One region of the Pseudoalteromonas sp. SG41-1 genome, then DNA from elsewhere that is predicted to be linked to it. Evidence: predicted binding sites of a transcription regulator. Region 1 holds the regulator's gene; the other holds the start of a gene.
What was found. Region 1 encodes LexA, which represses DNA repair genes until DNA is damaged. Its sites were predicted from a motif close to TACTGTATNNNNATACAGTA; they were not measured.
Positions count from the first base shown of each region.

Region 2: the regulator LexA is predicted to act here: its motif matches at 3,014-3,033, upstream of H5203_RS16460 (SulA-like leucine-rich domain-containing protein).

Region 1 is NZ_JACJFL010000021.1:21,100-29,991, forward strand. Features, by position in the region: gene ctaD (cytochrome c oxidase subunit I) at 1-410, opposite strand, end outside; gene coxB (cytochrome c oxidase subunit II) at 410-1,552, opposite strand; gene lexA (transcriptional repressor LexA) at 1,974-2,591, opposite strand; gene H5203_RS12815 (hypothetical protein) at 2,666-3,460, opposite strand; gene H5203_RS12820 (PaaI family thioesterase) at 3,582-4,025, shown strand; gene H5203_RS12825 (hypothetical protein) at 4,022-4,402, opposite strand; gene H5203_RS12830 (hypothetical protein) at 4,570-5,286, shown strand; gene H5203_RS12835 (endonuclease) at 5,399-6,052, shown strand; gene hmpA (NO-inducible flavohemoprotein) at 6,120-7,301, opposite strand; gene H5203_RS12845 (NnrS family protein) at 7,312-8,544, opposite strand; gene norR (nitric oxide reductase transcriptional regulator NorR) at 8,711-8,892, shown strand, end outside.
Region 2 is NZ_JACJFL010000035.1:16,625-20,908, forward strand. Features, by position in the region: gene H5203_RS16450 (zinc ribbon domain-containing protein) at 1-1,576, shown strand, start outside; gene H5203_RS16455 (hypothetical protein) at 1,576-2,469, shown strand; gene H5203_RS16460 (SulA-like leucine-rich domain-containing protein) at 3,044-3,478, shown strand; gene H5203_RS16465 (YchJ family protein) at 3,519-3,998, shown strand.

The DNA.
Region 1 (8,892 bases):
AGGGATGCCAGTAAAATAATAAAAGCAAAAGGTAAAATCCAAAAGCTCCAATTATTCATCCGTGGTAATGCCATATCTGGTGCGCCAATCATGAGTGGTACCATCCAGTTAGCCAATCCTGTAAAGGCCGGCATAACGGCACCAAATACCATGATCAAGCCATGTACTGTGGTCATTTGATTGAAAAAGTGAGGCTCTACTAACTGTAAGCCAGGTTGAAATAACTCTGCGCGGATCACCATCGCCATGGCGCCACCAATTAAAAACATCGTCAACGAAAAAATTAAATATAAGCTACCGATATCTTTATGGTTAGTAGTATAAAGCCAGCGTTTAAAACCTTTCGCAGGATGATGATGTCCATCATGGTGTGCAGCTTGATCATGTTGTTGCTCTGTTACGCTACTCATTATTTAGCCTCCGAAGTTGCATCAATCGCGGCTTGTATCTGACTCGGTTGAATTACATCCCCAGTGTCATTGCCCCATGCATTACGCTTATAGGTGATCACAGCTGCTAGCTGCTTGATTGATAACTGCTTGTCAAATGCTTGCATAGCGGTACCTGGGCGACCATGAAGCACTACATCAATATGATCTTTAATATCTCCTAATACTACCGGACTGCCTTTGAGCGCCGGGAAAACCCCCGGTAAGCCCATACCTGTTGGTTGGTGACACGCAGCGCAACTGGCCATATAGACTTGCTCGCCGAGTGTCATTAATTCTTCTTTTGGTAATGTTTGATCTAATAATGCAGCATCAGCAATTGCAGCGTTTGCTTTTGCCTGCTTAGCTTCGCTCAGCCAGTTTGCAAATGCTTGCTCAGATTTAGCTTCAACCACCACAGGCATAAAGCCATGATCCTTTCCGCATAGTTCTGCACATTGCCCTCGATAAATGCCCTCTTCATTAATTCTGGTCCAAGTTTCATTGATAAACCCAGGGTTAGCATCTTTTTTCACTGCAAAATCAGGCACCCACCAAGAATGAATAACGTCGTCTGAGGTCATTAAAAATCGTACTTTTTGATTAATTGGCAACACCAAAGGTTTATCAACTTCAAGCAGGTAATTAGGGTTTTTATTTGCAAGATTAGTTATTTCATCTTGAGGTGTAGCAAGCATTGAATAAAACTCAACATCTTCACCCATGTACTCATAATGCCATTTCCATTGAGAACCAGTAATTTTAATCGTGAGATCAGCTTTACTAGCATCTTCCATTGCAATCAAAGTTTTTGTCGCAGGAATTGCCATACCAATTAAAATCACAAACGGGATTGCCGTCCAAAGGATTTCAACTTTAGTACTTTCATGAAATTGGGCTGGTTTTGCCCCTTTAGATTTACGGTGGTGGATCAGTGCCCAAAACATCACGGCGAACACGATGACCCCAATCACACAACATATAATAAATATTGTCATGTGCAGCTGATAAACATCATTACTTATATCTGTTACGCCCTTACGCATATTAAACTGGCTATTAGCCAATACTTGCTGCGGTAGAACAAACAATATAAGCCACAAGGTAGAGCTCAATTTACCCATGTGACGGCTCCTTTAAATGCTATTGCAAAACGCAAAGCGAAAAGGCGGCACAGCTTTATTCGCGCCAATTCGTTATTTTTTATTGTTACTGAATATTAACGCAACCCTAAATTATGCTATTGAGCAAAATTGTTAGACTTTTAAAGTAGCTGTTAACACAGTGTATTAACCAATTAGTTAAAAAATGAACAATTAGCAAGTTTTAAGAGCAATTAAATTCTTTTTTGGTGCATAAATAACAGCTAAAAATCAGCGCGTTATTTTGTAATTAGGGATAATATTAGAGGGCTAAAAGTAGCTGACAAGTAGATTTGATAGGGCTTAGGACGCTATAGCTAAGTATAAAATCTAGCCATTAAAGCGGTAAAAAATTAAATGCACCAAACTTCACCAATTTGGTGCAAAATACAGATCAAAAAATTTACATCCAATCAGCGTTGCGGATCACCCCAACAGCTAACCCTTCAATATTGAAAGATTCATGTTCAAGATCCACTTCAATCGGTGAAAATTCATCGTTTTCAGCATGTAAAAAAACTTTTTTACCTGCTTTTTCAAGGCGTTTTACTGTTACATCGTCATCAACACGGGCAACCACCACTTGGCCATTTTCAGCAACTTGAGTGCTGTGTACTGCCAATAAATCGCCATCCATAATACCAATGTCTTTCATACTCATGCCTTGCACACGCAGTAAAAAATCAGCAGCCGGTTTAAACAAGAGTGGATCTATTTTGCAATGACTTTCAACATGCTGCTCTGCCAAAATAGGCTCACCAGCGGCAACTCTGCCTATTAGAGGTAAACCAAGTTGTTCCGGCTCATCCTCTTCAACTAACTGAATACCTCGACTAGCACCGGGCTTCATTTTAATAACGCCCTTTTTCGCTAATGCCTTTAAATGTTCTTCCGCTGCATTAGCACTTTTAAAACCTAACGTTTGCGCAATCTCAGCACGGGTTGGCGGCATACCGGTATCTTTAATAAAAACTTTAATAAGTTCGAGAATTTGAGCTTGGCGATTCGTTAATGGGCGCATACAACTGGTTTTCCATACAGTACATTTAACTGTGAGTATATACAGTTATCTGAAAATCGCAAATATAAATTGGCTTAAAATCGCGCCGTTAATAACAAGCTCATACTATTTAAACCACTTCCAGAATCAAGCGCAGATCCAAGACCAAACTTTAATGCTACATGTTGATTAAACCAATATTGCGTTTGCAGTTCATAGTTGTCTTTTAGATTTTTCTGATTCCGAATATTGGCAACGACTCCCACTGACCATGCTTGATTTACATAATAAACCGCCTGCCCCTGCACATAACGATAACGCCCTGCCAATTGCTTTAGCTCTAAATCCCAACCTTGATTGCTAACTATATTTGTCCAACGAACATAAGGTGCATAAGTCCATTCAACCGCGACTCTTTCATTATCTTTGCCAAACCACATATCATGGCGCTCTAAGCGACTGTAATATACATTGAACCCTAGTTGTAACTGTTCATTCATTTGCTTACCAACAGCGGCACTCACTAAATAATCAGTATTTTGCCAATAGCTATTATCCTCACAGAGGCGCTGCGCGCTGGCACTAATAACTAATCCTGCGGGACCATAGATGGCAGCATCGGCATTTAAATAGCTAAAATCATCATTAGCAAACCCACCAATAGCATAATTATTGACTTGATTTAAATACGCTTTTAGCTCGTATGGACCAGTCAAAGATTCAAGATCTTGCGCAAAATATCGGTATCGTGCGCCTAAAAAAGATTCATCTAAACCAGCTAAATCGGTAAAACCAATATCGAGTTGATGTTGGGTACTAGCAACAGCCTGCGGCTGAGCAACAAGGCTCATCAATAATATTGCACCACATCCAAATACCTTTACTTTCATCCTTAAGATCCATTAACAGTTAGATAATATAGGTACATTTTATCTATTTTTATGATCTTAACTGTAGGAAAATGTTTAAAAGTGTAGACTGATTTAGTAAATAACTTAGTGAGGTAGACAGATGAGTATTTGGTATCAACCGATCACCCTAGCACAATGTAAGCAACTTGATGACGGCATAAGTGGTCAAGGCACATTGATGAAAACCATGGGCATTGAAATAAGTGAAATAGGCGATGATTATTTAGTAGCAACGATGCCCGCGATCCCAGCTCATCATAACCCTATGGGTATGGTGCATGGCGGCGCAAATGTTGTACTTGCAGAAACGGTGGCGAGTTATGCTGCAAACTTTGCTGTTGATTTTACAAAGTTTTATTGTGTTGGCCAGGAGATCAATGCCAATCATCTAAAAGCATCACGTAATGGTTTATTAACCGCGATAGCAACACCACTACACTTAGGCAAGCGTACATCCGTATGGGAAATAAAAATCACCAATAGTCGTGGAGAACTGTGCTGCGTATCAAGAATGACCGCAGCAATTGTAGAGCGAAAAGGCTAACTTGAAAGTGGATAAATTGTAATTTCAATACCTGCACCAATAGCAGAAATACGCAATAAAGTATCGGCACTGAGCGCTTGATTAAAGCATTTTGGCGAAGTGCCTGATTCAAAGCCAATATCAAAGGTGCGCTTTGAGCATGATAACCACTGCTTTAATGCATTGCGTGAGCAAGATTCAATTAACTCACATAAGTGGTTAATCGCTTTATCTGGTGAGATAACGTCTTCATTAGACTCAATACGTGCTAGTTGACGGTACTCATCTTTATCGTAATGCAAAACCACAGCACTTTTTTTTAAGTCTGCAACTAACAAACTAATATCTTGCTTTGATTCAAGCTCTAGATCTACATTTAAAAATTGAATTTCCGACATTGTTTCATTTTTACCCTGCGTTAATAACAACGCAAACTTTAACCTAATTTTGCGTATATACCAAATCTAGAGTAGCTAGTTTTATTTTGTTGATGCGACAATTTGCCACATTGGCAAACTCAATATAATTTATAGAATACCGCACTAATAACAAACAGGTAGTCACTATGGATAAACGCATTTTTAAACATGCGCGTAAGTTTCACAAATGGTTAGGTTACTTATTAGCGCTACAAATTTTTGCATGGTTACTCGGTGGTTTAATTATGAGTGCTATACCGCTTGAAAAAGTTCACGGTAAACATTTAGCTGCGCGGCAATTAAATAACCCATTCAAACAAGCTGATTATCTAGCCTCAGTTGATAATATCGTTGCACAAATTACTCAACCAAGACAAATTAGTTATAGTCACTTTTTAACAATCCCTACCATTATTGTGAGCAACAGTAACGGTGAGTACAGCTTTAACGGAGTTACTGGCAGTCCTTTGGTAGCACCGAGTAAAGCGCAAATTATTGCCAATGCCCAAGCTCATCTATTAATTAATGCGCAAGTAACAGACGCGATCAAACTAGCTAAAGGTACTCGCGAAGTTGGCTTTAAAGAAAATATTTGGCAAGTAAATTTTGACGATACGTTTAACACCACACTATATTTATCCGCTGATAGTGGCCAAGTTATTACTGTTCGCAGCACAATTTGGCGAATTTTCGATTTTTTCTGGATGTTACACATAATGGACTATGATCAACGTGAAGATTTTAATAACCCATTATTAATTAGTTTTGCAGCCAGTAGCATATTGTTTTGTTTAACTGGCTTTATTTTATTACTACAAAATATCCGTTTTAGAAAACGTACTTCCCGTCGCCCAAGTAGCTAACCTTACCTTAGAGATGAGTTAAAATTCCCACTACATCACACAGTTAAGCGATTTACTTTTTGAATAATCGCTCTAAACTAGCGCTTCCTGTAGTTCACTAAAGTGATTGGATATGCCGCATTTAATTATTGCGCTGGTATTGTGTTGTGTGAGTTTTAACCTTTATGCAGAACAATTCACCAGTTTTTACAGCGCAAAAAAACACCTCATCAAAACCCTTCCTGATAACGCCACCAGCCTCTATTGTGGCTGTAATATTAAACGCCAAGGTAAAAAACTGGTGCCCGACCCAAATGCATGTGGTTATGTGCCTCGCAATGCGGTTACTCGTTCAGGCAAACCAAATGCGCGCGCAACTCGGATTGAGTGGGAACATATTGTGTCTGCATGGGAATTTGGTCACCAGCTACAATGCTGGCAAGATGGCGGCCGAAAAAATTGCATTAAAGTCAGTGCGCAATTTCGGAAAATGGAAGCTGATATAAATAATCTCGCTCCGGCAATTGGTGAAATAAACGCAGACCGCTCTAATTATAGCTTTGGCATGATTGCAGGTAATGCAAGCCAATATGGTCGCTGCCAAGTAAAGGTAGATTTTAAACAGCGTGTGGTAGAGCCGCCCTTTTATGCACGAAAACGCATTGCCGATGCTTATTTTTATATGCAAAAAACCTATGGTTTAAAAATTTCCGACAAGCAACAAAAATTATTTACCGCATGGCAAAACCAAGCTTTAGCAGCGAAAAATAGCAATGCTGTACTTTAAGTAGCCAAAACCATAAAAAAGGCGCATTTCGCGCCTTTTCACTTAAAACCTACATTTAGTTTCGTCATTAAATATCTTGATGTGGGCCAAACACCTCGTAGTGAATACGCTCAGCAGCGACTCCTAATACGAGTAATTGCTGTTTAATTGCAGCCATAAACCCCGTAGGGCCACAGATGTAGAAGTCACCTTCTTCAAGCGGAAGCTGCTCAGCAACAGCACTGACATTCATCAATCCAGTAAACTCAGCTCCCTCGCCACCTTGATTAAACCAAGTGTAGTAATTTAATCGAGTATGCGCCGCGGCTTGCTCCGCCAAAAACTGACTAAATGAATGCTGCAGGATATTTTCACAGGCGTGTAAATAGGTGACCGCTTGATTCGATGTATCACATAATAATGTTTGTAACATTGCCAGCATCGGTGTTTGACCAACGCCCGCAGAAATTAATACCACAGGTTTTTTATTTGCGCGTAAAAAGAAGTCTCCAGCCGGTGGATAAAGCTCCACAACGCTGCCCTCATCAAGTGAGTGCAAATAATTAGATACAATCCCCGCTGCTGGCAATAACTCTTTTTTCACGCTAATACGGTAATTTTCACCATTACTTTGCTGAGAAATAGAGTATTGGCGTATCTCACTATACTGTGCATAAGCTGGTTTTACTTTGATACCTAAATACTGCCCTGGTTTATGAGTCATTACCGCTTTACCATCGACTGGCACTAAAGTAAAACTGGTTACTAACTCTGATTCAGGCTGTTTTTTAGCAATAACAAATGCTCTAGTACCCGACCAGCCACCGTGGTTATTTTTACTGTGCTCGTATAGCGCCGCTTCTTCGGTAATACAAATATCAGCAAGTAGTGCGTAAGCCTCACGCCATGCATATTCAACTTCAGCTGTAAATTGCTCAGGGAGCAATTCTTTTAAAGTGCCAATCAGGTGTCCGCCAACTATTGGATAATGCTCAGGTAAAATATGCATGCTGGTATGCTTATGATTAATGCGTGCCAGCGCCTCTTTTAATACGGCTAAATTATCAATATTTTGAGCATACGCAGCCAAGGCATTAAATAATGCAAATTGCTGACGGCCACTACGTTGATTGGCCATATTAAAAATATCCTGCAGCTCAGGGTTATGACTAAACAGCCGGTTATAAAAATGCTCCGTGACAACGGTGCCCGCCTGCGCCAATAAAGGCGCTGTGCTTTTTACTATTTCAATGGTTTTATCAGATAACATACAACTTCCTTTAACCACGACGCCCATCAACACGACGCCGCGTTAAAATAGGAATACAGTGGAATAAGAACAATAAAAATGCCACGATCCACAGTACAGCACTCAGCTGCCATGAGATGTGTGGCCCAATAACAACAGGTAATAACGAACGAATAATTGCTGCAATAAACACTAAAGCAAACGCCACAGCCATAAAGTGAGGAATAGTTAAAGGGCGGCCAGTATGACCATGAGATACCCGCGTCATCATCGCTAAGATCATCATGCCAATCGTACCTATAGTGATCATATGCAGCGCGTCTTTAAACAAAATAACCGAGCTGTAAAAACTCAGCGCAAGCAATACTAAACCAAGCCCAAGAGCTAGATAGGAGAAGTGCAACGACCATAACAGTGGTACTTTGAGCATTTGATTATTCCACCACAACAATGAGCGACTTAAATGCACTACAGCAACAACAGCCAATGCCCAACCAGGATTAACGCTTGCTATAAATAATTGGCTGATAAAATAAAGCGCGACAGCAAACAATGAGCTGTAAAGCAGCACTTTATCTAAACGAGGAGTACGCACTTGCTCCGCTAAACCAAGACCACGAGCAGTAAAAAAAGGTAATACCCGCCCAGCCACCACACCGACAAGTAAGGTCATTACTAGTACTGCGGTATCGGCGACTGCCAATGCAAGTAGCATGTTTTGTTGTATTGCTAAGCATAAATAAATAATATTGAGCACACACAATGCGCTTAGCATCGGTAAAAATTGGTAGTTATTTTTATTGCCAGCTTTAAGGAGCATATTAGCCAGCGCCATAACTGCACCTAACCACCAAAGCAATTGGAACAATAACACCGCATATAAACTAAAGTTTTCAATACCTGCACTGGTAATAAAAAACGCAACACGAGCTGCTAGCCACACTAGGGTTAGCAACATCAATTTACGACCATTAATACTCGCAACCCCGCTCCAAGTTTGTGCTGCGGTTAATAAAAACCCCACAGCTACAGCGCCTGCAAAGCCAAACATCATTTCATGGGCATGCCAAAGTGTTGCTGGCATAGTCAATTGCCATCTGGCATGGCCTGTTAAAATGAGTAACCAATAACTAATCGACAAAACGGCCAACAAGCCAGCTCCTAAAAAGTAGGGCCGAAATGCCAACATCCATAACGGCCATTGACTGACTTGATAAAAACGCACTTTTTTGGGCATTGGCTCGGTTAAATTGATTGCTCGCATCAGCGTATTAGACTCATCTATCTAGGTATTTATAACACGTTATTGCACAAGCCGAGCCAAGATTTAAACTACTTATTATTCAACATATTAACTATTTTACTATTGACAAAAAAGTCTTTATGACTCACCTTTAAATAAGATAAAAACACATTTGAGTCATTTTGACATGGCAGATAAACAAAGCTTACTTAATGTCGCCCTTGTGCTTGCTAAAGTGAGCGACCAAAAGCAGCCTTTTCAGCAGTTAATTCAGTGTATCAAGCAAGTAATACCCAGTGACGCTATTGCACTGCTTACCTTACAAGGCGATGTGTTAAAACCACAAGCTATTCATGGACTGACGCCTGA
Region 2 (4,284 bases), on a different contig from region 1:
AATCGTTGGTCCGAGAGGAGTGGGTAAAACTCACCATATGAGGATTGCTTACAAGCAAGCTTTGTGTCAACGATCTAAACCGTTACCTATATACATGACTTTATCTAAGTATCTACGACTGGAACCCCTCAAAAATAGCTCATCTATAGCAATTCAGTACTTCCATTGCTGGGCTCTATCTAAGATATTGTTAGGCCTTAAAGAGACATTCGGACACCTTAAAAAAGATTCCAATGAAATTATAGCCCCTTACGCAATCCAATGGGATGACCTAAATCTCTTCTGTGATCAAATAGAGAAGCAACAAGTTAGGGATTGGCACAACTCTTTACTGGACAAGATATCAGTGAACATGGTTAGTAATATCGTTGATGAGGCGATTCTTCTGTGTAACCGAAAGCATGCGATCTTACTTTGCGATGATGCAGCTTTGGTACTTACGAAAGATTACATGATTGAATTTTTTGACGTATTCCGTGCTCTGAAATCAGCGAAAATTTCACCCAAAGCTTCAGTATATCCAAATACTGAATTTGGCCCTCGCTTTCATATTGGACAGGATGCGGAAAGTGTTCCTTGTTGGCCAAGTATTGCCGACGATGAATATGTAAAGCTTTTCGAGGAGATATACTCAAAACGCTACAGCACCGATATAAAGGACGATATAAAGAAATGCTTCATGTATGCCTCATTTGGAGTACCAAGAGCATTTATTAATCTTATCAACCAATTCCATGCATCTACTAAGACGACTATGCAGAGTAAACTGAACTCTGTTATTACTGAGCAAGCAGAAATAATACTAAAAGAGTTCAAAACTTTATCAACCAAACAGCCACAATATAAAAACTACGTAGCTGTTGGTCAAAAACTCATAAATAAAATTGTTTCTGATATATCCGTAGCAAACAAAATTTCGATTGCAGACAAAAAACAGCAATTCTTCCTTGGTGTTTTACAACAAGATGAGTATGGGAAAAAAGCTAAAGATATTCAGTTGGTGATTAGGTTGTTAGAAGAAACAGGTTTGCTGGTCAGGGTAAATCCGGTGAAGCATGGCAAAAATAGTTATGGTTTAAGAACATACGAAAGATTCATCCCTCACTTCACATTACTTCTCAATGAGGGGGCTTATCAAGTAAGTAAAGCAGGCTATGCATCTCACTTTGCTGAACTAATACAACTTCCAAAAGAGAAACACCCTTTAAGAAAGAATAGCTTTACAGAATTTCTTACTGAAGAAGATATTGATAGCCTATCACTAAACCTCCCTAGTTGTTCTAATTGCGGAAACCTTAGAAGTAGCGAAGAACAAAGGTTTTGTATGTTCTGTGGTACTGAGCTGTTAAATAAATCGACATTTGAAGAGCTCACTAGTAAAAAAATTGATGAGCTACCTTTAACTAGTTGGTTAAAAAACAAGATAGCAGAGGAAACAAGAATAGAGACTATTGCTGATATTTTATTCGAGGTAAATCCTGCTCAAGAATTGAGGAAAGCTAAAGGGGTGGGGGAAAAAAAAGCTACTCGTGTGATTCAAGAAGCAACTAGAATTATGGAGGAGTTTCTTTCCTAATGTCTAAAAACAAAAAAAACTTAAATATAAAAGTATCGGGTGAATCACCAACGGTGCAGTTAAATACTTCTGGCTTATTCAGGTCTCACTCAATTCAAAATGAATCCCCTATTGATATATACATAAAAAGAAATAAGGCTCTTTTAGTCAAATTGGGTTCTTTGGATAGAGATGGTCACATTGATGCAACAAGGGACAGCCATTTATATAATCTTTTTTTATTAGGTATGGTTTCAAATGTAGAGTCATTCTTTAGGTGCTTATTAAGAGAGTTAATTCTCATTGACAAGATTTCATATGAGCAGTGCTTAGAGCAGCAGCTTACATACGCAGCAGCAATGCATCACAATGCCAAGCTATTACCAGAAGCTCTACTTGAGCAATGTACATTCATTTCTTTAAAAAACATACGAGATACAACTAAGAGTTACCTAAATATTGCTATAACCGACTCTCCACTACATAAAGAGCTTGTTGAATGCATAAAAAGTTTTGAGCAACTATGTCAAATACGACACTGTATTGTTCACAGGGCAGGCCTATTGGGATCGAAAAACGCTATAAAATTAGGTATAGAACAGCACAAAAGCTTCTTTGAAAATCCTATCTATTTAGACCTAAGTTTTTTACAAGAATCAAACGCCATATGCCTTAACTGTGTACGCAACTATAACAACTTTATTTTTAACTCCGTTTTAGCTAGATACGTTGATTCCAATAAAAGCAATATCGCGTGGAATTACAATATCGATAGAAAATGGTTTAAGAAATATTACGATCAATTCAATTCTGAAGAGCTAAACCTTGATGCACAAAGGCGAGGAACAAAACATTACTCTGCAAAAGTCGCTTACGATGAGCTACGTAATCACTATGACATTGCTCATTATTGACTCATGAACGCCTCTAATTGCTCTCACGACTTTAATTCAAGTGGAGTAACTTTAACTCAACGAGGAGCTTGAACATAGAAATATTAATCTTAAGCTCACTTAGTAGAGTTAAAGTCCTAACTCGGAAATGTCCAATAACGAGTTTGTCTAACCGTGCGCTCCTCGCTCATAACCGCCTTAATACATTTTTATTGTAAGATAGCTTTGCTTTCAGGCCTCTCTTTTAATATAAGCTACAACATTCAACCGCAATGCATACCGTATTAAATCAAAAAAGATAAAGTATAAAATTTTCAATTGGAATTTCTGTTTGGTGTTTTAATTAGTTTAAGCCTAAAGACCAAATTCCAAACCTTATGAGAAAAACCCAAATAAGGAACGACAGCACCATCCCTACAAGCCTTGCCACGTAAGGCTCTTTATTCCAGATGTGTGACAAACCATTCCAAAACCGAATGAGAAAGAACAAATAAATTTAAAAATCGTTCAAAAAGATAGCAAAAAACACTTGCACACAAACACTGTATAAACTACTGTATATGAGTACTGTATAAACAACCAGTGAGTGAAACTTATGTTACAGCCAATTACCATCAGAACAGTTAAAAGCTATCAACAAGATAATTTAAGCGCATCAGTAAATTTGATTCAGATAGAAGATGAGATCTCTGCAACTTTTGAACTTCTAAAGGTGTTACACCATTACAATAATAAAAACGCATGGACGTTACTGATTGCACCGGATCACGTACCAAGTAAAGCTTTACTTGATTCATGTTCTATTGATACCAGTAAACTATTAGTGATTAGGCAAAAGCATCTGGTTAATTTAGAGTATGTACTAAATTCAGCACTACATAACGGTAACTTTGCAGCGGTGATCACCTGGACAGACATTGTGAAAGACAATCAAATAGCTAACCTGTCATTAAAGTTAGACCAAGCGAGTGCAAAACTATACTGTTTTACTAAAACCCAACAAGCTACAGAGATAGCATTAGCACAATAAGCTGTTAAAATGCCGTTTTTTAATAAAGCGTATTTTATTTATGACCTCACTCACTGACAGTCTTTGCTTATGTGGCAGCGAACAAAGCTATAGCGATTGCTGTGAAAAATTGCACTTAGGCAATATACAAGCAACAAGCCCAGAGCAACTAATGCGCTCTCGCTTTGTTGCTTATGCCTTAAAAAATGCTAAGTATATTTACCAAACTTATGCACAAAAAAAACAAGCAGCAAACCCAATCAAAGAAATTGCTGATTTTGCTAATAGTTGCCGCTTTATAAAATTAGCTGTGATCAGTGCAGACCAGCAAGAATACACTGGTTGTGTTGAATTTTGTGTTAGCTATTTTTATCAAAACTTGTTTTGCCAGCTGCATGAAAAATCAAGCTTCATAAAAGAAGATGGCCAGTGGCGTTATCTCGATGGTGAGATCTTCCCTGTTGCAGATATAAAAATTAGCCGCAATGATGAATGCCCGTGTGGTAGTGGTAAAAAATATAAAAAATGCCACAGCGTGTAACACTTTCTTAGAGTATAGTTTTTACCGTAAGTATTTATAAATAATCATAAATTCAAAAAACTCGCAAGCCAACGTGGTCTGTCTAAGTGCGATTAACTCTTTGTTGCTTAACCTAAATTTTGGTTCATGTGTTTTCTAACGCATTGATTTAAAGCACTAATATTACTTTTACTCTCCAGCCAAAATTTTCAGGGAAAATAAGGCGAATTTACGCGTCAATAGCATGCCTATTACAAATAAATTCAACGCAGTTAACATTGAAAAATAGCCGCTGGAGATAGATTTA